3 regions of the Diaphorobacter sp. MNS-0 genome follow, and region 3 is predicted to be linked to each of the others. Evidence: predicted binding sites of a transcription regulator. Region 3 holds the regulator's gene; each other region holds the start of a gene.

Evidence for each region. The regulator FNR, encoded in region 3, switches genes on or off when oxygen is low (the NO sensors DNR and NnrR bind a similar motif). The targets are predictions, from matches to a motif close to TTGATNNNNATCAA.
Region 1: the regulator FNR is predicted to act here: its motif matches at 2,142-2,155, upstream of ubiM (5-demethoxyubiquinol-8 5-hydroxylase UbiM).
Region 2: the regulator FNR is predicted to act here: its motif matches at 3,344-3,357, upstream of K2L43_RS00485 (universal stress protein).

The regions. Positions count from the first base shown of each region.
Region 1 is NZ_CP080761.1:84,052-91,705, reverse strand. Features, by position in the region: gene K2L43_RS00385 (acetoacetate--CoA ligase) at 1-1,697, opposite strand, end outside; gene K2L43_RS00380 (DUF6139 family protein) at 1,811-2,050, opposite strand; gene ubiM (5-demethoxyubiquinol-8 5-hydroxylase UbiM) at 2,223-3,488, shown strand; gene K2L43_RS00370 (sensor domain-containing diguanylate cyclase) at 3,576-4,586, shown strand; gene K2L43_RS00365 (radical SAM protein) at 4,665-6,584, shown strand; gene K2L43_RS00360 (PAS domain S-box protein) at 6,681-7,654, shown strand, end outside.
Region 2 is NZ_CP080761.1:107,110-114,763, forward strand. Features, by position in the region: gene K2L43_RS00470 (D-amino acid dehydrogenase) at 1-1,164, opposite strand, end outside; gene K2L43_RS00475 (LysR family transcriptional regulator ArgP) at 1,252-2,163, shown strand; gene K2L43_RS00480 (TetR/AcrR family transcriptional regulator) at 2,234-2,866, shown strand; gene K2L43_RS00485 (universal stress protein) at 2,867-3,289, opposite strand; gene K2L43_RS00490 (metallophosphoesterase) at 3,402-4,247, opposite strand; gene K2L43_RS00495 (LysR family transcriptional regulator) at 4,264-5,235, opposite strand; gene K2L43_RS00500 (hypothetical protein) at 5,359-5,799, shown strand; gene K2L43_RS00505 (phosphoenolpyruvate carboxykinase (GTP)) at 5,981-7,654, opposite strand, start outside.
Region 3 is NZ_CP080761.1:1,164,114-1,171,767, forward strand. Features, by position in the region: gene ccoN (cytochrome-c oxidase, cbb3-type subunit I) at 1-549, shown strand, start outside; gene ccoO (cytochrome-c oxidase, cbb3-type subunit II) at 569-1,201, shown strand; gene K2L43_RS05565 (cbb3-type cytochrome c oxidase subunit 3) at 1,216-1,353, shown strand; gene ccoP (cytochrome-c oxidase, cbb3-type subunit III) at 1,383-2,297, shown strand; gene ccoG (cytochrome c oxidase accessory protein CcoG) at 2,382-3,824, shown strand; gene K2L43_RS05580 (FixH family protein) at 3,886-4,164, shown strand; gene K2L43_RS05585 (hypothetical protein) at 4,241-4,528, shown strand; gene K2L43_RS05590 (IS5 family transposase) at 4,665-5,771, shown strand; gene fnr (fumarate/nitrate reduction transcriptional regulator Fnr) at 5,905-6,648, opposite strand; gene hemN (oxygen-independent coproporphyrinogen III oxidase) at 6,820-7,654, shown strand, end outside.

The sequences.
Region 1 (7,654 bases), 1.1 Mb from region 3:
AGGCCGTGGCGGTTGATGGTGGCGTCGCTGCGGCCGTAGATCACGCAGCCGGGGCGGGCGCTGGAGCCGATCTCGATCCAGTCGCCGTGGCGCCAGACGGCCCCGGCCTCGGGCCCCAGATCCCCGCCGCCGGGCCTGCGGCCATGGCCGGGCGGGTACATGTCGAAGTAGCTGGCGCGGTAGCGCGCGCCATCGGCGTCGCCCCACAGGAACAAGGGCATGGACGGGATGGGCTGGGTGCACACCAGCTCGCCCACGGCGTCCAGTACCGGGCGACCTCGTTCGTCCCAGGCCTCGACGGCTGCGCCCAGCATGCGGCACTGCATGCGCCCGGGCGTTTGCGGCAGCTCGCGATTGCCGCCGATGAAGGCGCCCGCGAAGTCGGTGCCGCCGGAGATGTTGCACCACCAGACCTGCGGCACGCCCGCGCTGGCCAGGAGTTGCGATCCCCACCGCTGCACTTCGGCAGGCAGCGGCGACCCCGTGGAGCCCAGCACACGGATCGCCGACAGATCGCCGCAGGCCGCAGGGGTGATCCCGGCCTTCATGCAGTGGCCGTAGAACGCGGCGCCAGCGCCGAAGAAGGTCACGCGCTCCTCGGCCGCCATGCGCCACAGCACCGCCCAGTCGGGCCGCTCCTTGTTGCCGCCGGGGTTGCCGTCGTAGAGCACGCAGGTGGTGCCGCCCAGCAGGCCGCCGACCTGGGCGTTCCACATGATCCAGCCGGTGGAGCTGTACCAGTGGTAGCGCTCGCCCAGGGAGTTGGGCGCGTAGCTGCAGCCGATGTCGTTGTGCAGCACCGCCAGCTGCAGCATCACCAGCATCATGCCGCCATGGCCGTGCACGATGGGCTTGGGCAGGCCGGTGGTGCCGCTGGAATAGACGATCCACAGCGGGTGGTCGAACGGCAGCCACGCCGGTTCAAAGGCCACAGTCTCTGCATCATTTCGGGCGATGACGCTTGCGTAGCAAGCGGTATCAGCTACTGTTTTTGAAGCATCCAGGTTGTTCACCAGCACCACGTGGCGCAGCGTAGGCAGTTGCGCGCGCAGCTCCGCCAGCACGTCGCAACGGTCGTGGTCGCGCCCCCCATAGGTGACGCCGTCCACGGCCAACAGCACCGTCGGTGCGATCTGGCGGAAGCGGTCCAGCACCGCGTGCGTGCCCATGTCGGGCGCGCACAGGCTCCACACCGCACCGATGCTGGCGCAGGCCAGGAAGGCGACGATAGTCTCGGGGATGTTGGGCAGGTAGGCTGCCACGCGATCGCCGGGCCGTACGCCTTGGGCCCTCATGTGCAGCGCCAGCGCCGCCACCTGCCGGCGCAGCGCGGGCCAGGACAGCTCGCGGCGCTCGCCGCGTTCGTTGCGGCCGATGAGGGCCGGCTGGCCCGCGGCCTGTGCGGCGTCCACATGGCGCAGCACCTGGCGCGCGTAGTTCACCTGCGCGCCGGGGAACCACTGCGCGCCGGGCATCACGTTCTTTGCGAGTACCGCGCTGTGCGGCGTGGGCGACTGCAGGTCGAAATAGTCCCAGACGCTCTGCCAGAAGGCGTCCAGATCGGTGGTGGACCAGCGCCAGAGCGCGTCGTAATCGTCAAAGCGCAGGCCGTGCTGCGCCTGCAGCCAATCCTGGTAGCGGCGTATCTGGGGCGCGTAAGGCGGGTGTGTTGGGGGGATGTTGTGGTGTGTCTCCATGCGCACAGCCTAGCGCGGTCGCTGCCTCCGTGCGCGCCACGCACGTGACAACTGGCCGGCCGCACCTCGCCGGTCGCACCTGGCCGGCGGCACCTCGCCGGCCGCACCTGGCCTCAGCGCCGCGGCTGCTCCGTCACGCTGGTGATGGCATAGCCCTTGTCGCGCAGCTGCCGTCCGGGCTCGGGAATACCAAGGTCGTTCCAGTGCGCCTGGGTTTCGTCCCGTTCCACGGCGCGGTGCTCGCAGTTCCAATCGGTATTGATGGCCTCCTGCGGTATGGGCTTGCCCTCGGGCACGGCCAGATGGGAATAACGCCCCTCGGCTTCGGATCGGCGGTAGATGTCCACGCGCATGTCGGGTCCTTTGCTTGCTGGTTGCAGGGTTCTCCACTGTAGTGAGACCATCGCCCGCCCGGCGTAGGAAGCGGCCGCATGGCCGCCGTGCTTGACGCAAGGCAAGATCGCCCCTTTCCGCCCTGCCGACAATTGCCCGCTGTTGCCACTGCCGGCGGCCTGTTTCTGAATCATGACAACACAAGACGTTTCCTCTCAGCGCAGCGACGTGCTCATCGTGGGTGCGGGGCCTGCCGGGCTGTCGCTGGCGGCCTCGCTGGCCCAGGCCGGCATGCAGGTCACGGTGCTGGAGCAGCAACCCGCTTCCACGCTGGCCGCGCCCCCGGCCGACGGGCGCGAGATCGCACTCACCCACCCCAGCGTGGCCACGCTGCAGCGCATCGGCAGCTGGCAGCGCCTGGCCGCGCACGAGGTCGGCCTGCTGCGCGAGGCGCAGGTGCACGACGGCCCCGTGGGCCAGCGCGGGGCCATGCAGCTGCACGCAGGCGGCAGCGGCGTCCAGCATCTGGGCTGGATCGTGCCCAACCACGCGCTGCGCCGCACGGCCTACGAAGTGGCCGCGCACACGCCCGGCGTACGACTGGTCACCGAGGCGCGCGTCACGCGCGTGGCCGTCACGCCCGCGCATGCCGAGCTGGAATACACCGACACCCGCAACCTCGACGCAGCGCCCCTGCGTCTGCAGGCCCCGCTGCTGGTGGCGGCCGACAGCCGCTTTTCCGCCACGCGGCGCCAGTTGGGCATTGGCGCGGCCATGCACGACTTCGGCCGCACGGTCATCGTCTGCCGCCTGCGCCATGAGCTGCCCCACCACGAGGTCGCGCACGAGTGCTTCGGCTACGAGCAGACGCTGGCGATCCTGCCGCTGCCGGGCGACCTGGTCGATGGCGCGCCGATGTGCTCGGCCGTGGTCACCACCGGCGCGGCGCATGCGCAGGAGCTGCTGGCACTGCCCCCTGAGGCATTCGCCGCACGCGTACAAGCCCAGTTCAAGGACCGCCTGGGCGCCATGCGGCTGGTGGGCGAGCGCCACGCCTACCCGCTGGTCGCCGTGTATGCGCACCGCTTCGCCGCCGCGCGCTGCGCGCTGCTGGGTGACGCGGCCGTCGGCATGCACCCGGTGACGGCGCACGGGTTCAACCTGGGGCTGGCGGGTGTGGACAGCCTCACGCGCACTCTCACCCAGGCACGCGAGCGCGGCGCGGACATCGGCGCCGCCAGCGTGCTGGAGGGTTACGCGCGCGGCCATCACCGCCACGCCTGGCCGCTGTACCAGGGCACGAATGCCATCGTGCGCCTGTACACCGACGACCGGCCGCTGCCCCGCCTGCTGCGCCAGGTGGTGCTGGCGGGCGCCAACCGGCTGCCGCCCCTCAAGGGCGCCATCGTGAGCCAGCTCACAGGCCGGCGCCCCGCCTGGCCCAGCGCCGCACCTTAGCGCGCACACCGTGATCCAACTGGAGGGGCAGGCGTTCGCTGCCTGTCCCGGCCTGCGTCCTGCGGCACACCCACCCATAATGGCCGCATGGACAACCTGTTGGACCATCTCAGCGAGACCGTCACCCGCGCACGCACCGTCGAAGAGCTCACCCGGCCGCTGCTGGAGCTGCTGGAAGACATCACCGGGTTCGAATCCACCTACCTCACGGTGGTGGACCTGGAGCGGGGTGTGCAACGTGTGCTGTACGCGCGCAACACGCGCCAGATGCAGATCCCCGAGGGACTGAGCGTGCCCTGGCACGACACGTTGTGCAAACGCGCGCTGGACGAGGGCCGACCCTTCACCGCCGACGTGGGGCAATGCTGGGGCGATTCGCAGGCCGCCGCCGCGCTGGGCATCCAGACCTACGCCAGCACACCGGTGCGCATGTCCGACGGCCAGCTCTATGGCACGCTCTGCGCCGCCAGCGACGAGCGCCAGGAGCTCACTTCACAGGCGCGCAATGCGCTGACGCTGTTCGCGCGGCTCATTGGCCAGCAGGTCGAGCGCGAGCAGCTGCTGCAGCAATTGCTGCAGGCCAATGCCCGGCTGGCGGCCTATGCGGCGACCGATGCCCTCACCGGCCTACCCAACCGCCGCGCGCTGCGCGAAATGCTGCACCAGCAACTGGCGCAAGGCGCGCGCCAGGGCACGGCAGTGCTGATCGCCTTCATGGACCTGGACGGTTTCAAGGCGATCAACGACACCTATGGCCACGAGGTGGGCGACCTCTTCCTGGCCGACATGGCCGAGCGGCTGCGCGGCGCGGCGCGCGCGCAGGACTTCGTCGCACGCTACGGGGGCGATGAGTTCGTGGCCGTAGGCCCCGGCCCCGCGCCCGGCCCGGCGCTGGAGGCGGCCCGCCAGGGGTTCGGCCAGCGCCTGGCACAGGCCACGCGCGGGCGCTTTGGCGGGGCGGACGCCCCCATCGACTACGCCGGCGCCAGCGTGGGTGTGATCGCCGTGCTCCCCAACGGCATGACGGCCGACGAGGCGCTGCGCGAGGCCGACCGCGCCATGTACGCCGCCAAGAAGGCGCGCCGCGCCGTGCGCTGAACAAGCCCCCGCAGGGGCATGCGCGGCAGGGGGCCGGGATAATCCGCCGCTCTGCCAGCCCCCTCCACCCCTTTGCCCATGCCCGCAGCCCTGCCCCGCGTGCTGTCCGTCATCCCGCCGATGACGCAGCTCAACACGCCCTACCCCTCCACCGCCTACCTCACGGGCTTTCTGCGCTCGCGCGGCGTGCCGGCGTGGCAGGAGGACCTGGCGATCGCGCTGGTGTTGCGGCTGCTCTCGCGCGACGGTCTGGCGCAGGTCGCCGAAAGGGCGCGGGCCCTGCCCGCAAACGCGCAGAGCCCGGCGGTGCAGTTCTTTCTTGCACAGCAGGAGCGGTACCTGGCCACCATCGGCCCAGCCATGGCCTTTTTGCAGGGGCGCGACAGCACCCTCGCCCACCGCATCGTGGGCCGCCACTACCTGCCGGAAGGGCCGCGCTTCGCAGCGCTGGACGTGTACGAGGACGACGGCAGCGGCGACCCGCTGGGCTGGGCCTTCGGCGCCCTGGGCCTGACCGACAAGGCCAAGCATCTGGCCACGCTGTACCTCAACGACCTGGCGGACGTGCTGCAGGGCGCCGTGGACACGCGTTTCGAGTTTGTGCGATACGCCGAACAGCTCGCCGGCAGCCAGCCCACGTTCGACCCGCTGGCCGACCCGCTGGCCGACGCGCTGGCGCAGGCGCCGACCCTCGTGGACGAGGTGCTGCAGCAGCTCACCCATGAGGCCGTCGCGCGCCACCAACCCGGCGTGGTGCTGCTCTCGGTGCCCTTCCCGGGCTCGGTGTACGGCGCGTTTCGCATTGCCCAGGCCATCAAGGCACAGCACCCGCACATCGTCACCGTACTGGGCGGCGGCTTCGTCAACACCGAGCTGCGCGAGCTGGCCGACCCACGGGTGTTCGATTTTTTCGACTACGTGACGCTGGACGCCGGCGAGCGCCCGCTGCTCGCGCTGCTGGAGCACCTGCAAGGCCAGCGCGGGCGCCAGCGGCTGGTGCGCACCTTTGTGCGCAATGACGATGGTGCCGTGCAGTACGTCCACCTGGCGGAGCCCGACGTCGCCTTTGCCGAGATCGGCACGCCCACCTGGGACGGCCTGCCGCTTCAGCGCTATCTGTCGCTGCTGGACATGCTCAACCCCATGCACCGGCTGTGGAGCGACGGGCGCTGGAACAAGCTCACCGTGGCGCACGGCTGCTACTGGAAGAAGTGCAGCTTCTGCGACGTGAATCTGGACTACATCGGCCGCTACGAGGGCGCCAGCGCCCAGGTGCTGGCCGACCGCATCGCGGCCATCGTGGCCGAGACCGGGCAGACCGGTTTTCACTTCGTCGATGAAGCCGCGCCACCCAAGGCCCTCAAGGCGCTCGCGCAGGAGCTGATCGCGCGCGGCACCGGCATCTCCTGGTGGGGCAACGTGCGCTTTGAAAAGACCTTCACGCCCGAGCTGGCCGAGCTGCTGGCCGACGCGGGCTGCATCGCCATCTCGGGCGGGCTGGAGGTCGCCTCCGATCGGCTGCTGGGCCTGATGAAGAAGGGTGTCAGCGTGGACCAGGTGGCGCGCGTGACCCGCGCATTCAGCGACGCCGGCATCCTGGTGCACGCCTACCTGATGTACGGCTTTCCCACGCAAACCGTGCAGGACACGGTGGACGCGCTGGAGTACGTGCGCCAGCTGTTCGAGAACGGCTGCATCCAGAGCGGCTTCTTCCACCGCTTCGCCTGCACCGTGCACTCGCCCGTGGGCCGGAACCCCGCGGAATACGGCGTGACCCTGGCCCCGCTGCCGCCGGGCGGTTTTGCCAAGAACGATGTGGCGTTCATCGACCCCACGGGCGTGGACCACGACGCGCTGGGCGCCGGGCTGAAGAAAGCCATCTACAACTACATGCACGGCATCGGGCTGGAGCAGGACGTGCGCATGTGGTTCCCCTTCCACGTGCCCAAGACCACGGTGCGGCCAGGCCGCATCGCGCGCGCCCTGGCGGCGCGATAGCTATTGTTTTAATAGCCTCTCGCGCTTTCCCCGCAAAGCGTTGCGCTCACCGCGCGTACACTACATGCCCGGTATTTCTGAGCAACGAGGTGTCCTATGTGGTGGCAGCAGCAACGTTTTTCGGCACAAGGGCGCTGGCAGGCCATTGCAGAGCAGACGGCCGTGGTCGAAGTGGATGTCCAAGGCGCGGTGCGCGAAGTGAACGCGCGGTTTTGTGACCTGCTGGGCTACCAGCGTGCGGAATTGATCGGCCAGCCCCAAACGATTTTCTATCCACCGGAATACGTTGCCAGCCCTGCCTTTCAGGCCAATTGGCGGCGCCTGTGCGGCGGCGAATTCGTGCAAGGCACGGCGCAGCGCCGCTGCAAAAACGGCACCGTGGTCTGGGTGCAGGGCATGTTCTACCCCGTGCGCGATGCCCGCGGCCGGGTGGAGCGCATCGTGGGGCTGGTTTACGACGTGACCGCCACGCAGGAGCAGACGCAGCGCGCCCATGCCATCCTGGAGGCCATCGAACGCTCCATGGGAGTGATCGAGTTCGACCTGCAAGGCCATGTGCTGCGCGCCAACGACAACTTTCTGCACACCATGGGCTACACCCGCCAGAACCTGGTGGGCCAGCACCACCGCATCTTGTGCCCGCCCGCATTCGCGCAAAGCAGCGACTACCCACGCTTTTGGGACGATTTGCGCGCGGGCGTGTATTCCAAGGGCAAGATCGAGCGCGTCGATGCGCGGGGGCGCACGGTGTGGCTGGAGGCGACGTACAACCCGGTGCTCGACCCTGACGGCGTGGTGAGCCACATCGTCAAGTTCGCCACCGACATCACCGCGCGTGTGCAGCAGGCGCAGGCGCGCGAGCAGGGCGTGAACACGGCGTTTGCCGTGGCGCGGGAGACGCAGCAGCTCTCCGAAGAAGGCACGCAAACCATCGTCGACGCCACGGCGCGCATCCAGTCGATCGCCCAGCTGTTCGAGGACACCGCGGCCCGCGTGCAGGAACTCGGGCGCAAGACCGAGAGCATCGCCGCCAGCGTGCAGGGCATACGCCGCGTGGCCGACCAGACCAA
Region 2 (7,654 bases), 1.1 Mb from region 3:
ACGGCCGATGAACGGGATGTTGGTGGGCGTGGCGGGGCGCAGGCCGGTCCAGTACTGCGGATCTCCGCCTTCCTCGGGCGTGCGCGTGTCGCACACGCCGGGCAGGATGGTCTCAATGCGGCGCGACAGCATGTGGCAGCGCGCGCGCGCCACAGGGCTGTCCAGCGACAGGTCGTAGCCGCCCAGCTCGATGGTGCCGGCCACGCGCAGCACGTTGCCCAGGCGGCTCATGGCGATCTTCTTGCCATCGTCGATGGTGGAAACCATGGGCGCGCCCTCCGGTTTGAGCAGCGGGAACGTGGCGCTATAGCCCTTGCCGGGGTAGATGGGCAGGTGCACGCCCACGCCCCGCAGCAGCGGTGCGCTGTAGCTGCCGCATGCAACGACCACGGCATCGGCTTTCAGTATTTGGTCTTTTTGGCCTGTAGCGCTTTCCTGGCGAGCGCGAATAGCTATTGATTCAATAGCGTCGCCGGAGCGGTTCAGGCGCAGCACGTCGTGACCGTAGAGGAACTGCACGCCGCGCTCGGTGCAGCGGCGGGCCAGTGCCTGGGTGAATACGCGCGCGTCGCCGCTCTCGTCGGTGCTGGTGTAGGTGCCGCCGGTGATGCGGTCGCCGTAAGCGCGGAAGGCCGGCTCGATGGCGAGCAGCTCGTCGCGACTGACCACGCGCCGCTGCACGCCGAAGCGGCGCATCAGTTCCACGGCGTGGGCCGCGTCGTCAAAGGACTTCTGGTCGGTGTAGAAGTGCGCGATGCCGCGTTCCAGCCGGTGGTACTCGATGCCTGTGACGCGCACCAGCTCTTTGAGTGCGGCATGGCTGTAAGCGCCCAGCGCCACGATCTGCTGCACGTTGCGTGCGAAGGCCGTGTCGTTGCACTGCGCCAGGAACTTCAGGCACCAGCGCCATTGCTCCCAGTCGAGCTGGGGGCGAAACAGCAGCGGCGCTTCCTTGTCGAACATCCACTTGAGGGCCTTCCATGGCGCCTCGCGGTTGGCCCAGGGCTCACAGTAGCTCACCGAGATCTGCGCCGCGTTGGCAAAACTGGTCTCCAGCGCCGCGTCGGGCTGGCGGTCGACCACAGTGACTTCATGCCCGCGCTCGCGCAGATGCCAGGCGGTGCTAATGCCGATGATGCCGGCGCCCAGGACGATGGTTTTCATGGCGCGCAGTGTGCTGCGGCCCAATGAAAAACAAAAGCGTGATTAAACTTCTTCGGAATTCATCAGAATGACTAATGGATACCGACCGTGAGCACATTTGACCCCGCCGCATTGGAATGCCTGGCCGCCATCGTCGAAGAGGGCGGTTTCGAGCGCGCCGCGCGCCGCCTGAACATCACCCAGTCCGCCGTGTCGCAGCGCCTGCGTGCGCTGGAGGCGCAGGTGGGCTCGGTGCTCATCGTGCGCAGCCGGCCGCTCAAGCCCACCTCGGCCGGGCAGTTGTTGCTCAAGCACACCAAGCAGTTGCGCCTGCTGCGCGCCGACCTGGAGCGCGATCTGCAGGACCTCATGCCCAGCGGGCGCGGCGGCGGCCGCGAGGAAGAGCGCATCGCCATCGCCATCAACGCCGACAGCATCGCCACCTGGGCGGTGGACGCGCTCGGCGACCTGGTGCGCCAGCGCCTGCCGCTGGAGATCATTGCCGACGACCAGGACTTCACGCAGGAGTGGCTGCGCTCGGGCCAGGTCATGGGCTGCGTGACGACGTTGAAGAGCGCGCTGCGCGGCTGCCGCATGGTGCCCCTGGGCGCGATGCAGTACGTCGCCGTGGCCGCGCCAGAGCTGGCGCGCCGACAACTGCCGCAAGGGCTCACGGCGCACAACTTCCGCGACGTGCCTTTCGTCTCGTTCAACCGCAAGGACGATATGCAGGCCGAGTTCGTCACGCGCACCTTTGGCCTGAAACGCGTGTCTCTCAGCCGCGTGTTCGTGCCCAGCTCGGAGGGCCAGGTGCGCGCCGTGGCCGCGGGCTGGGGCGTGAGCGTGGTGCCCGAGCTGCTCGCGCGCCCCTGGCTGCAGCAGGGCCGGCTGGTGGACCTGGCGCCAGGCCATACGCTGCCCATCCAGCTGTACTGGCACTCATGGAACCTGGAGTCGGAAGTGCTGGATGCGCTGGCCGATGCGCTCACCAGCGCGGCGGCGCAGTGCCTGTCGGCCTGACGGCACACGCGGATGGGGGTCTTTAGGGTTATCGGCCTGCGTGGGGTGAAGGCTCGCTAACATCGCCCGCATGAACACGTTGCAGCCGCCCCGTCCGTCCTTCAAGGAGCAGATGCTCCGGGCGCGTGAGGATGCCATCGTGGAGGCCGCGAGCCGCCTGCTGGGCGAAAAAGGCTTCGAGACCATGACCGTTGACGAGGTCGCCGCGGCCGTGGGCATTGCCAAGGCCAGCCTGTACAAACACTTTGCCGGCAAGGACGACCTGTGCTCGGCCGCCATGGTGCATGTGGTGGAGCGCCTGCAGCGCTTTCTGGCGGCGCTGCCGGCCGAACTGGGCGCCATGCAGCGCCTGCACGCGCTGCTGTGCTGGACGCTGCAGTTGCAACTGGCCGACGAGGTGCCGCTGCTGCCCAGCCGCAACTCCGCGCTGGCCCAGGCGCTGCGCGCCTGCGACGCCTACCGGGCATCGATGCAGGAGGTGCATGCCTGCATCCTCGGCTGGATCGTCGAGGCGCAGGCCCAGGGACAGCTGCGGCGCGAGTTGCCGCCCGATGTGATCTTGTGTGCGCTGCTGGCGCGCAATGCCGATCCCATGCTCGGCATGCTGCGCGACCGCGGCTATGCGGACGAGTGCATCATTGACTGGGCCGCGGACACCTGCCTGAGCGGCCTGGCGAGCGGCCCCGCCATGCGGGTGGCCTGATCAGCGCACCAGCAGTACCGGCACCTGGCAGTTGGCCAGCACCTGCGTGCTGACCGAGCCCATCACCAGCTTGCCCAGCGAGCCGTGGCCGTGCGTGCCCATGACGATCAGGTCGTACTTGCCGGACTCGGCCACCTTGGCGATGGTCTCGCCCGCCGGGCCCACCTTGGTCATGGTCTTGAGCTGCACGCCATGACGCGCCATGAACTTCACGACGGGCGACAGCACCTTTTCGCCTTCCTCAGCGTGGTACTTGTCCACGACTTCCTTGCCGAGCGCGGCGCGCGCGCGGGGAGGCAACTGGGGCTGCACGGTGATGGCCGTGTAGGTGTGCGAGCTGCCCAGCATCTCGTCGTGAGCGGCCAGGTAGGCCAGCATTTTCTTGGTGTAGGTGCTGCCGTCGACAGCAAGCAGGATGTTCATTCGAAGTGCTCCGGAAACGAGAAATCAGACTAATCCGCGCTGGCGCCTGTTGTCTTGACTTCAGTCATATTTTTGATGCGGTACGCGGTGGCGGGCGCAGGGCCCGCACGCATCATACGGTGAGCACGCAGTGCGGCTGAAAGGTTGCCTGCTCCCCCTTGCGGGCATAGCCCAGCGGGTTGGCCACTATGCGGCAGCTCCAGGGCGCGCCGTCCGCGCGGGCCCCGCGCACCAGGTAGTCGCTGGGCGCATGCAGATGGCCGTGCAGCCATAGCTGGGCGTGGGGCAGGCAGTCGTCCAGCGCATTGCAAAACCCCGCCGTGCCCGGCACCAGGCCGTAGCGCGGGTCGGCGCTGAGCAGACTGGGCGCGAAGTGCGTGACGGCCACCGTCGTGCCCGCAAAGGGCTGTGCGAGCGCGTTGCGTAGCCAGGCCTGGCAAACCAGGGCCTGTTCGCGCACCTCGGCGGCCAGGAAGGGCACACCCTGGCGGGTGCTGCCAGTCTTGGAGAGATAGAAGTTGGCCGCGCGGAACGCCTTCTCGCGCCGCTGCAGTCGCTGGCCCGGGTCGGTGATCCCCGCGTGGTCGGCCAGCGCGTCGAAGTCGCTCCACAGCGTCGTTCCAACGAAGCGGACCCCCTGCAGCACCATGCTCTCACGCTCCAGCCAGATCAGCCCCAGCCGGTCGCAGGTGCGGCGCAGGCGCGCATGCGCGGCGTCGAAGTCCTGCGTGTCGTATTCATGGTTGCCAGGGACGAAGACCACCGGCGTGGGCCATCCGGCGTACTGCGGCAGAGGGGAGAAGCGCGCCAGGCCGAAGTCGTCGTCCGACAGCAGCGAGCCGGCCTGGTAAGAGCCGATGTCGCCGGCCAACACCAGGACATCGGCGCCAACGGCGGGGCTGGGGGTGAAATGCGGGTGGGCTTCCAGGTGCAGGTCGGACAGCAGTTGCAGCTTCATGGGTGAGTGGGTGGGGTCAATCCTGGCGGTGGATGGGGGCGGGCGTGTTGCGCGCGGCGCGCGCAATCGCCTCGCGCAGCCAGCGGTGGGCGGGGTCGTGGTTGCGCCGGCGGTGCCACAGTGCGTCCACGTGCACGGGCGGCAGCGTCATGGGCAGCGGGCGCCACACCAGTTCGTCGCGCACGCTGGCCACGCCGACGAAGTGGCGCGGCAGCACGGTGAGCAGGTCCGTGGTGGCCACCACCCGTCCCGCGGTGAAGAACTGGTTCACGGTAAGCACGATGCGGCGTTCACGTCCCAACGCGGCCAATGCCCCGTCGATGAAGCCGAAGGGCTTGCCCGAGAAGCTCACCAGCAGGTGGCGCGCGGCGCAGTACAGGTCCAGCGTCATCGGCACGGCGGCCAGCGGGTGGTCCGCGCGCATCACGCACACGTACTGGCCATCGTAGAGGCGGGTGCTTTCGTGCGCCACCACGTTGTCCGACTGCGCCCGCGCCGTGAGGTCGGCCAGCACGGCGGGGAAGTAGCCCACGGCCATGTCGGCGCTCTCGTCGTCCAGCAGGCGGCGCGGGTCGCGCGTGGTCAGCGGCACCACGCGCAGCGAGACGCCGGGGGCCTCGCGTTCCACGATCTCGATGAGTGGCGGGATCAGCGTGGCACCCGTGGCGTCGGCCATCGCCAGAACGAAGGTCGTCTGTGCGGACGCCGGGTCAAAGCGCCCGGGGGAAAGTGCCTCCTGCAACTGTGCCAATGCGTGCCGTACGGCGGGCCACAGGGCCAGTGCCCGCGGCGTGGGCTCCACGCCGTGGCCGCGCCGCGTGACCAGCTCGTCGCCCAGCACCTCGCGCAGCCGGCGCAGTGCGTTGCTCACGGCGGGCTGTGTGATGGCCAGTTTCTCGGCGGCGCGGGTCAGGTTGCGCTCGGCCATGACCTCGTCAAAGACGCGCAGCAGATTGAGATCCAGCGTGCGAAAGTTCAATGGCTGCATGCCGCAATCATCACACGGATGAATATGGGTGATTCAACATATAAATTAGACACAAACCAGGGTAAACCCTAGTATTGCTGCACCGCCCGGCAATTTCGCCAACAGTGGCGTACGAGTCGCATCATGACGAAGTTTGTACACATCGATGTTCCTGTCCAGCACCACGGCATTGCACGCATTGAAGAGGCCGCAAGCCATCTGAAGCAAACCGCTGCCCGCTTTGACGGCACCCGCGGCGCAACGTCGCTGCTGCTGGCGGCGCTGGTCGCCGCGCTGCTTGTCGTGGCCAACCAGGTCATGGACACCTGGAACGATGGCCACATGCTGGCCGGCTGGATGGTGATGTGGGTGATAGCTTTCGCAGGAATGGCGTTGCTGGCGGCACCTGCGCGCAGCGCGGTGCTGGGCCTGCGTGCCGCTGCCAAGGCTTGGTCGGATGCGCACCGGCGTGCGGCAGAGGACGAGCGCACCTGGAATGCCGCACTGCGCGACGCCCGCATCATGGCCGACCTGAGCCGTGCGATGAACGGCATCGCGGTGGACGACCTGCGCCGTTACCGCTGAACGGCCGCGCGGCGACCCCGCGCCAACCGACAACAGGGCACCTTCGGGTGCCCTTTTTGCTATGTGCGCGGCAGCTTCGTCCGGGGCACATTCATGAAAAAACCCCGCGCCACAGACGTGGTCGCGGGGTTGTGGTGTAGGCCCGGCTGAATTCATGCCGAGCCGAGCCGAGGCAGGGCGGTCAGGCCGCCAGACGCTTCTCCAGCGCGGCCTTGATAGCCAGCAGTTCCTGAGGCAGGTGGTAGGCCAGCTTGTCGAAATGCTCGGTGTGCAGCTTCAGTTCTTCGGCCCAGGCAGCCTTGTCGATGCTGGTCACCATCTTGAACTGCTCGGTGCTGAAGTCCAGGCCGGTCCAGTTGATCTCGGCGTACTGCGGAGCAATGCCGAACATGGTCGGCTCGCCTTGCGCCGTGCCCTCGATGCGGTCCAGCATCCACTTGAGCACGCGCATGTTGTCGCCATAGCCGGGCCAGACGAACTTGCCGTCCTCGCCCTTGCGGAACCAGTTGACGCAGAAGATCTTGGGCAGCTGGTGGCCGGACTCCTCCAGCTTGTGTTCCATGTCGAGCCAGTGCTGGAAGTAGTCGCTCATGTTGTAGCCGCAGAACGGCAGCATGGCGAACGGGTCGCGGCGCACGACGCCCTGCGCACCAAAGGCGGCGGCGGTGGTCTCGGAGCCCATGGTCGCGGCCATGTAAACGCCTTCCATCCAGCTGCGGGCCTCGGTCACCAGCGGCACGGTGGTGGAGCGGCGGCCGCCGAAGATGAAGGCGTCGATGGCCACGCCGGCAGGGTTGTCCCACTCGGGGTCCAGGGCCGGGTTGTTGGTGGCGGCCACCGTGAAGCGCGAATTGGGGTGCGCGGCCTTGGCGCCGGTTTCCTTGGCGATCTGCGGTGTCCAGTCCTTGCCCTGCCAGTCGATGAGGTGGTCCGGGAGCTTGCCGGTGTCCTTCTCCATGCCTTCCCACCACACATCGCCATCGTCGGTGAGGGCGACGTTGGTGAAGATCACGTCCTTGTCCAGCGAACGCATGCAGTTCGGGTTGGTGTGCATGTTGGTGCCGGGGGCCACGCCGAAGTAGCCGGCTTCGGGGTTGATGGCGTACATCTTGCCGTCGGCATGGGGCTTGATCCAGGCAATGTCGTCACCGATGGTCGTGACCTTCCAGCCGGCGAAGCCGGCTTCCGGCGGCACCAGCATGGAGAAGTTGGTCTTGCCGCAGGCGCTGGGGAAAGCGGCGGCCACGTGGTACTTCTTGCCCTCGGGGTTGGTCACGCCCAGGATCAGCATGTGCTCCGCCAGCCAGCCCTGGTCGCGGCCCATAGTCGAGGCAATGCGCAGCGCCAGGCACTTCTTGCCCAGCAGTGCGTTGCCGCCGTAGCCCGAGCCGTACGACCAGATCTCGCGGGTCTCGGGGTAGTGGACGATGTACTTGACCTGGGGGTTGCAGGGCCAGGACGTGGTGTCCTTCTGGCCTGCGGCCAGCGGGGCGCCCACGGTGTGCATGCAGGGCACGAACTCGCCATCGGTGCCGAGCACGTCATAGACGGCCTTGCCCATGCGGGTCATCAGCTTCTGGTTCACGGCCACGTAGGCGCTGTCGGTCAGTTCGATGCCAATGTGGGCGATGTGCGAGCCCAGAGGGCCCATGGAGAAGGGCACCACGTACATGGTGCGGCCAGCCATGCAGCCGTCAAACAGCGGCTGCAGCGTGGCGCGCATCTCGGCCGGGGCCATCCAGTTGTTGGTCGGGCCGGCGTCTTCCTTTTTCTCCGAGCAGATGTAGGTGCGGTCTTCCACGCGCGCGACGTCCGACGGGTCGGACCACGCCAAGTAGCTGCCCGGGCGCTTGGC
Region 3 (7,654 bases):
GGTGCCTGGCACAAGCTGCGTGACGACCCCATCCTGCGCTTTCTGATCGTGTCGCTGTCGTTCTACGGCATGTCCACGTTCGAAGGCCCGATGATGTCGATCAAGACCGTCAACGCGCTCTCGCACTACACCGACTGGACTGTGGGCCACGTGCATGCAGGCGCTTTGGGCTGGGTGGGTCTGATCACCATGGGTTCGCTGTATTACCTGGTGCCTCGCCTGTTTGGCAAGGAGAAGATGCACTCCATCAAGGCAATTGAACTGCACTTCTGGATGGCCACCATCGGCATCGTGCTGTACATCGCCGCCATGTGGATTGCTGGCGTGATGCAAGGTCTGATGTGGCGCGCCGTGAACCCCGACGGCACGCTGACCTATACCTTCGTGGAAGGCGTCAAGGCGACCTATCCGTTCTACGCGATCCGCTTCTTTGGCGGTCTGCTGTACCTCGGCGGTATGTTGGTGATGGCATGGAATGTCTGGGTGACGGCGATCTCCGGACGCTCCGTCAGGGTGGCCATTCCCGCCGTGAAACCCGCTCACGCCTGAAGTTCGGAGGGTCAACTACATGTCCAATACGCATAACAAAGCATCCACCGGCTTCACGCACGAGAAGGTCGAAACCAGCAACTTCCTGATGATCGTGTTGATCTTGCTGGTTGTGGCCGTCGGCGGCCTGGTGGAAATCGTTCCTCTGTTCTTTCAAAAATCGACGACTGAGGCCGTTCAAGGCGTGAAGCCTTACACGGCAGTGCAATTGATCGGACGCGATATCTACCTGCGCGAGGGTTGCTACAACTGCCACTCGCAGATGATCCGTCCGTTCCGCGCGGAAACCCTGCGTTATGGCCACTATTCGGTGGCTGGCGAGTTCGTCTACGACCATCCCTTTCAATGGGGTAGCAAGCGCACTGGGCCCGACCTGCATCGCGTGGGTGGAAAGTACAGCGATGAATGGCATCGCATTCACCTGAACAATCCGCGCGACGTGGTGCCCGAATCCAATATGCCCGCCTATCCCTGGCTCGAAAAGAACCAGATCGATCCTTCCGTTGTTGCTCCTCGCATGAAGGCATTGCGCACGGTCGGCGTCCCGTATACGGATGAGGAGATCGCCAGCGCCGCCGAGCAGGTCAAGGGCAAGACAGAGATGGATGCCGTGGTGGCCTATCTGCAGGTTTTGGGCCGTGCGCTCAAGTAATCGAGGAGCTGGTCATGGACATCACCACCATGCGTATCGTGGCCACGCTGGCGTCGCTGGCGTGTTTCGTGGGCATCTGGTTCTGGGCCTTCATGCGCCGCAACCGGGCCCGGTTCGAGGAGGCAGCACAGTTGCCCTTCGCCGAGGACTGAAGAAGTCTCCACAAGAAAAGAGATAACCCATGAGCGATTTCACGAGTAACTTCTGGTCCTTCTACGTGGCCGGAATCACCATCATCGGTATCGTGGCCTGCGGCTTGCTGCTGTGGATCACGTCCCGCAAGAAGGTCGAGGCTACGGCCGACAACACCACCGGTCACGTCTGGGACGAAGACCTGACGGAAATGAACAACCCCATGCCCCGTTGGTGGATGTGGCTGTTCATCATCACGCTGGTATTCGGCGCTGGCTATCTGGCTGCCTATCCAGGATTGGGGACCTTTAAGGGTAAGTTGGGCTGGACGCAGCTGGGCGAGTACCAAGCCGAAGTGGACAAGGCTAACGCAGAGTTGCAGCCTCTGTATGCGCGGTTCGAGGCCATGCAGCCCCAAGAGATGGCGGCCGACGCAGCGGCCATGGCAATTGGTGAGCGTCTGTTCATGAACAACTGCGCGCAGTGTCATGGTTCCGATGCCCGCGGCAGCAAGGGCTTCCCCAACCTGGCCGACGGTGACTGGCTGCACGGCGGTGCGCCTGATCAGATCCAGAAGACCATCCACGATGGGCGCATTGGCGTCATGCCTCCCATGGCGGCCGCCGTGGGCTCGCCGGAAGATGTGCGCAACCTCGCCCACTATGTCCTGAGCCTGTCGGGAAGCCCGCATGACTCCCTGAAGGCGTCTCTGGGCAAGTCGAAGTTCACTGCGTGCGCTGCATGCCACGGGATGGACGGCAAGGGCAATGTGGCCCTGGGTGCCCCTAATCTGACGGATGACATCTGGCTGCATGGCTGGGGCGAAGCTGCCATCACCGCTATGATCAACAATGGCAAGACCAACGAGATGCCTGCCCAAGCGGGCAAGTTGACCGATGCACAGATCAAGGTGTTGACGGCATACGTCTGGGGTTTGTCCAATAAGGCCGGCGCCCCGCGCTGATGCTCCCTGTGCGGCCGGCTCCCCGTCGAGGGGCGCCGGCCGTTTTGCGTTTTGGAAGTTGCACTTCCTTTTTGAGATTCCACCATGAAGCCAGCCGAAGGTCAGCCCCGTAAGGTGATTCCTATCACGCCAGTGGGGGCCGAAAGTTCGCAGACCGAGGTCATTTCGCTCTATGAGGCGCAAAAGAAAATTTATCCACGCTCGATAAGTGGAGTGTTCGCCCGTTGGCGTTGGGCGATGGTGTTTCTGACACAGCTGGTTTTCTATGGCCTGCCATGGCTGGAGTGGGGCCAGCGCCAAATGGTGCTCTTTGACCTCGGAGCACGCCGTTTCTATATTTTTGGTTTGGTGCTTTACCCGCAGGACTTCATTTATCTGACGGGTTTGCTGATTATTTCCGCGCTGTCGCTTTTTCTGTTTACCGCAGTGGCGGGACGCCTGTGGTGCGGCTTCTCCTGTCCCCAGACCGTATACACGGAAATGTTCATGTGGATCGAGCACAAAGTCGAAGGCGACCGCAGTGCCCGTATGCGCCTGGACAATGGTCCGTGGACATTTGAGAAGATCTGGAAAAAAACTGTCAAGCAAGCCATTTGGATTGCGGTCGCGTTCTGGACCGGCTTCACCTTTGTGGGCTATTTCGTTCCGATTCGCGAGCTGGGGGAAGAGTTGCTGGCCCTGCAAGGAGGGTGGCAGATATTCTGGGTGATCTTCTATGGGTTGGCCACGTACGGCAACGCAGGATTCCTGCGCGAGCAGGTGTGCAAATACATGTGCCCTTATGCGCGTTTCCAAAGCGCAATGTTCGACAGGGACACGCTGGTCGTCTCTTACGATCCCGAGCGCGGCGAGCCTCGCGGGCCCCGTAACAAGACCGTAGATCACAAAGCTGCGGGACTGGGTGACTGCATCGATTGCACGCTGTGTGTCCAGGTCTGCCCAACGGGTATCGATATTCGCAACGGACTGCAATACGAATGCATTGGTTGCGGTCTCTGCGTGGACGCTTGCAATACCGTGATGGATAAGATGAAGTATCCGCGCGGGCTGATTCGCTTCTCGACGCAGAACGGCGTCAAGAACCACTGGACCCAATCGCAAATGCTCAAACGCGTGCTGCGACCCCGTGTGTTGTTCTATTCAGCGGTGCTGGTGGTGTTGTGCATCGGCATGCTGGCCAGCTTGGTGGTACGCACGCCGTTGAAGGTGGACATCGTGCGCGACCGCGCTGCGCTCTCGCGCATCGTGGCGGGAGGCAAGCTGGAAAATATCTACCGGCTGCAGATCATGAACGCCACGGAGGGGGCGCAGCGCTACACCATCAGCGCCCACGGCATGGAAGGGCTGGAAGTGGCGTCCGAGACCGCAATTGACATTGGACCGGCGGAATCCCGATGGGTGGTTGTCCGTCTTCAAATTCCGTATGGCTCAGCATCTCCTGGATCGCATACGGTGTATTTCGATATTCAAGCGCAGGGTGATAAAGCCCAAGTGGCAGAGAAATCCGTGTTCCTCGTACCCCGCTGAAGGCGGTCGTGGAATACAAAGGAACAAGCTGTGCTCATAAATGAGCGAGGAGTTAATATAAATGTTGAGTAATTCCCCCATGAAACTGGACGACGCAGGAAAGCCTTGGTGGACGTTTGGCCATGTCTGGCTTGTCATCGCGGGGCCGGTGATTGTCATCATTGCGGGCTTCGTGACCCTCTGGCTGGCCGTGAGCCAACCTGACCCCGTCATCGCGGAAGACTATTACCAACGGGGATTGAACATCAACGAGACCCTGAAGGAGTCTGGGGGCGACATGACGCCTGCCATGAAGGGGCGCAACCATGCAGCTACTCCGCTGGAGGATCAACCGCGCTGACCGGCAGGGCGAGTCCTCTTTGCATGCCGGAGAACAGATGCTAGGCTGTCAACTACACCTGCTAGGAGATGGGCGAATGTGGATGCAACGATTGATGTGGATCGCGTGGCCGGCCTTTTTGATGGCGGGCGTCATGGAAATGGTGGTGTTCGCCTTCGTGGATCCAGAAGCGCTGCAGTGGTTTGATCAACCCCTGCATCTCTCGCGCGAAGGTGTGTATACCATCGCCTTTTTCACGTTCTGGTTCGTACTCATGGCTTCCAGCGCATTGACGACGCTGTTGTCACTCTCGCCCTTTGAGTTGAATCGCTGCCCCGTGCCCAAAGGGGCGCGGCCGGCTGATTGCGCCAAATACGTTTCCTGATCTTTCCGCCGATCAGTTATGAATGAGCAAAAAACCGAGGCTTAACAGGCTGCTGAAATACCCCTTTCGTCGCTCCCCGTGTGGCGCCTTTGCAGGACAATCGGGGCACCCCAGCGACCAGACAGACGAGCCAGACATGCGCGGAGCCGACACCTTCACCGAGAGCCTGTTCACCATGCGCCACCTCGATGACTTCGTGCCCGCAGATCACCCCTTGCGCGTGATCCGTGTGATGGTCAACAAGGCCCTGTCGAACATGGATGAGTTGTTTGCCCAGATGTACGCAGCCGACATCAAAGGCGGGCGTCCCAGCATTGCCCCCGAGAAGCTGCTGCGCGCCATGCTCATTCAGGTGCTCTACAGCGTGCGCTCGGAGCGCCAACTCATGGAGCAAACCCAGTACAACCTGCTGTTTCGCTGGTTCATTGGCTTGGCCATGGACGATGCCGTGTGGGTACCTACCGTCTTCAGCAAGAACCGCGAACGCCTGATCGAGCACGATGCGGTCATCGAGTTCTTCAACCAGATCGTGCAGCAAGCCCAGGAGCAGGAACTCCTCTCGGGCGAGCACTTCAGCGTGGATGGCACCCTGATCCAGGCCTGGGCGGGCCACAAGAGTTTTGTGCGCAAAGACCGCCAGGGCGACGACGATACCGACGCGGGGAACTTCAAAGACCAAAAGCGCAGCAACGACACCCACGAGTCCACAACGGACGCGGATGCAAGGCTGTACCGCAAGGGCAAGACGGCCAGTGAGTTGCGCTTCATGGGCCACACACTCACCGACAACCGCCACGGGCTGGTGGTCAGCGCCGTGGTCACACAGGCCGACGGATATGCAGAGCGCGAAGCGGCCAAGGCCATGATCAACGATGCGCGACAGGCACTGCCCGGCGATGACCCCATCACGATCACGCTGGGCGCAGACAAGGGTTACGACGCCAGGGAGTTCATCGACGCGCTGCAAGAGATGAACGTGCTGCCCCATGTGGCGCAGAACAAATCAGGGCGCCAGTCGGCAGTTCCTGACGCGATTGCAGACAGCGAAGGCTACGCCATCTCCCAGCAAAAGAGAAAGCTGATCGAACAAGGCTTTGGCTGGGCCAAGACGGTGGGGCACATGCGTCAGGTGGTGGTGCGCGGGATCAAGAAGGTTGATCAGCTGTTTGTGCTGACGATGGCGGGCTACAACCTCACGCGACTGCGCAGCCTGGGGCTAATCCGTCTGCAGGGGCAGGTGTAAAGGCAAAAGGGGCAAAAAACCGTGCTTTGCGACTGAAAGCAGGCGATTTTGAGGGGCTGATTTTCAGGATACGGAAAAATGCGGCTACAGCCGCTGAACAGGTTCGGACGCTGGGGAGTATTTCAGCAGCCTGTTAATGGCAGGCTTGCTGGCTGTTGACAATTCGCTTCAGCGCATCGGTATCGACGATGCGCACATGGCGCTGTTTTACTTCCACAATACCTTCTTCCACGAACTTCGAAAACGTGCGGCTGACGGTTTCCAGTTTCAATCCCAGGTAGCTGCCGATCTCTTCGCGTGTCATGCGCAGCACCAATTCGGATTGTGAGAAACCCCGGGCATGCAAGCGTTGTACGAGATTCAACAGGAATGCGGCAAGGCGTTCCTCGGCACGCATACTCCCCAGCAACAGCATGACCCCATGCTCGCGAACAATCTCGCGGCTCATGATCTTGTGCACATGGTGCTGTAGTGCCGTTACTTCGCGCGACAACTCTTCAATACGATCGAAAGGCATGACGCATACTTCGGCGTCTTCAAGCGCTACCGCATCGCAAGTGTGACGGTCGCTCACGATGCCATCCAGGCCGATGATCTCGCCCGCCATTTGAAAACCTGTCACTTGGTCGCGACCGTCTTCGGTGGCGACACAGGTCTTGAAGAATCCGGTGCGGATAGCAAAAAGGGATGTGAAGGGTTCACCGTTCCGGAAAAGCGTGCCGCCACGCTTGATCTTGCGTCGTACAGCAACAATGTCATCGATGCGCTTGAGTTGCTGGTCGTCCAGACCCACGGGCATGCACAGCTCACGCAGATTGCAGTTTGAGCAGGCAACTTTGATGGTCTGGAGATTCGTATGCATGGGAACCCTGTTCATGGCTTGAGCTTACCTCTGAACGGCTGGGAGACATGGAATGCCGTAGGCCGTTGGACGACTTTGAGCCGAAGTCAAATTGTCGCCACAAGGACCTTATGGGCGCTTGATCAACGTCAAGGACTCATGGGGGACTCTACGGCACAGTGATATGAAAGTGCAAGGAATCCCGTCATGACCGTTGTTACAACAGAGCTCCTGCGTCGCTTTGACGTCCCAGGGCCGCGCTACACCTCTTATCCGACTGCTGATCGTTTTGTCGAGGCTTTTGGCGAGCGGGAATACATCCTTGCGCTGCAGCAGCGTCGCGTGGGGTCGGTAGCCAAGGCGATGCCTTTGTCGCTTTATGTCCACATCCCGTTTTGTGAATCGCTGTGCTATTACTGCGCGTGTAACAAAATCATTACCCGGCATCCAGAGCGGGCAGAGGTCTACTTGCGTTACCTCAGCCGTGAAATCGACCTGCATACGGCGCACTGCGGTGTGGGTCAGCATGTGAGCCAGCTGCATTTCGGCGGCGGCACGCCTACTTTTCTGACGGATGACGGTTTGCGCGAACTGATGGGCATGCTGAGGCGCAGTTTCGTCCTTGTTCCTGGGGGGGAGTACTCCATAGAAGTGGACCCCCGGACCGTGGATGAAGCGCGGCTGGGATTGTTGGCGGAGCTGGGTTTCAATCGCCTGAGCTTTGGCGTGCAGGATTTCGACCCTGAAGTACAAAAGGCCGTGCACCGCATTCAGCCTGCCGAAAAGGTGTTCGCGTTGGTCGATGCGGCTCGGAAGCTCGGGTTTGAATCGGTGAACGTGGATTTGATCTACGGGCTGCCGCGCCAGACACCGGAGTCGTTTGATCGCACCTTGGAGCAGGTAGCCGAGTTGCGGCCAGACCGGATCGCGCTGTATGCGTACGCTCACTTGCCAGAACGCTTCAAGTCGCAGCGACGCATCATCACGGCCGAGTTGCCCATGGCTTCGGCCAAGGTGTCCATGTTGGCCCGGTCACTTGATG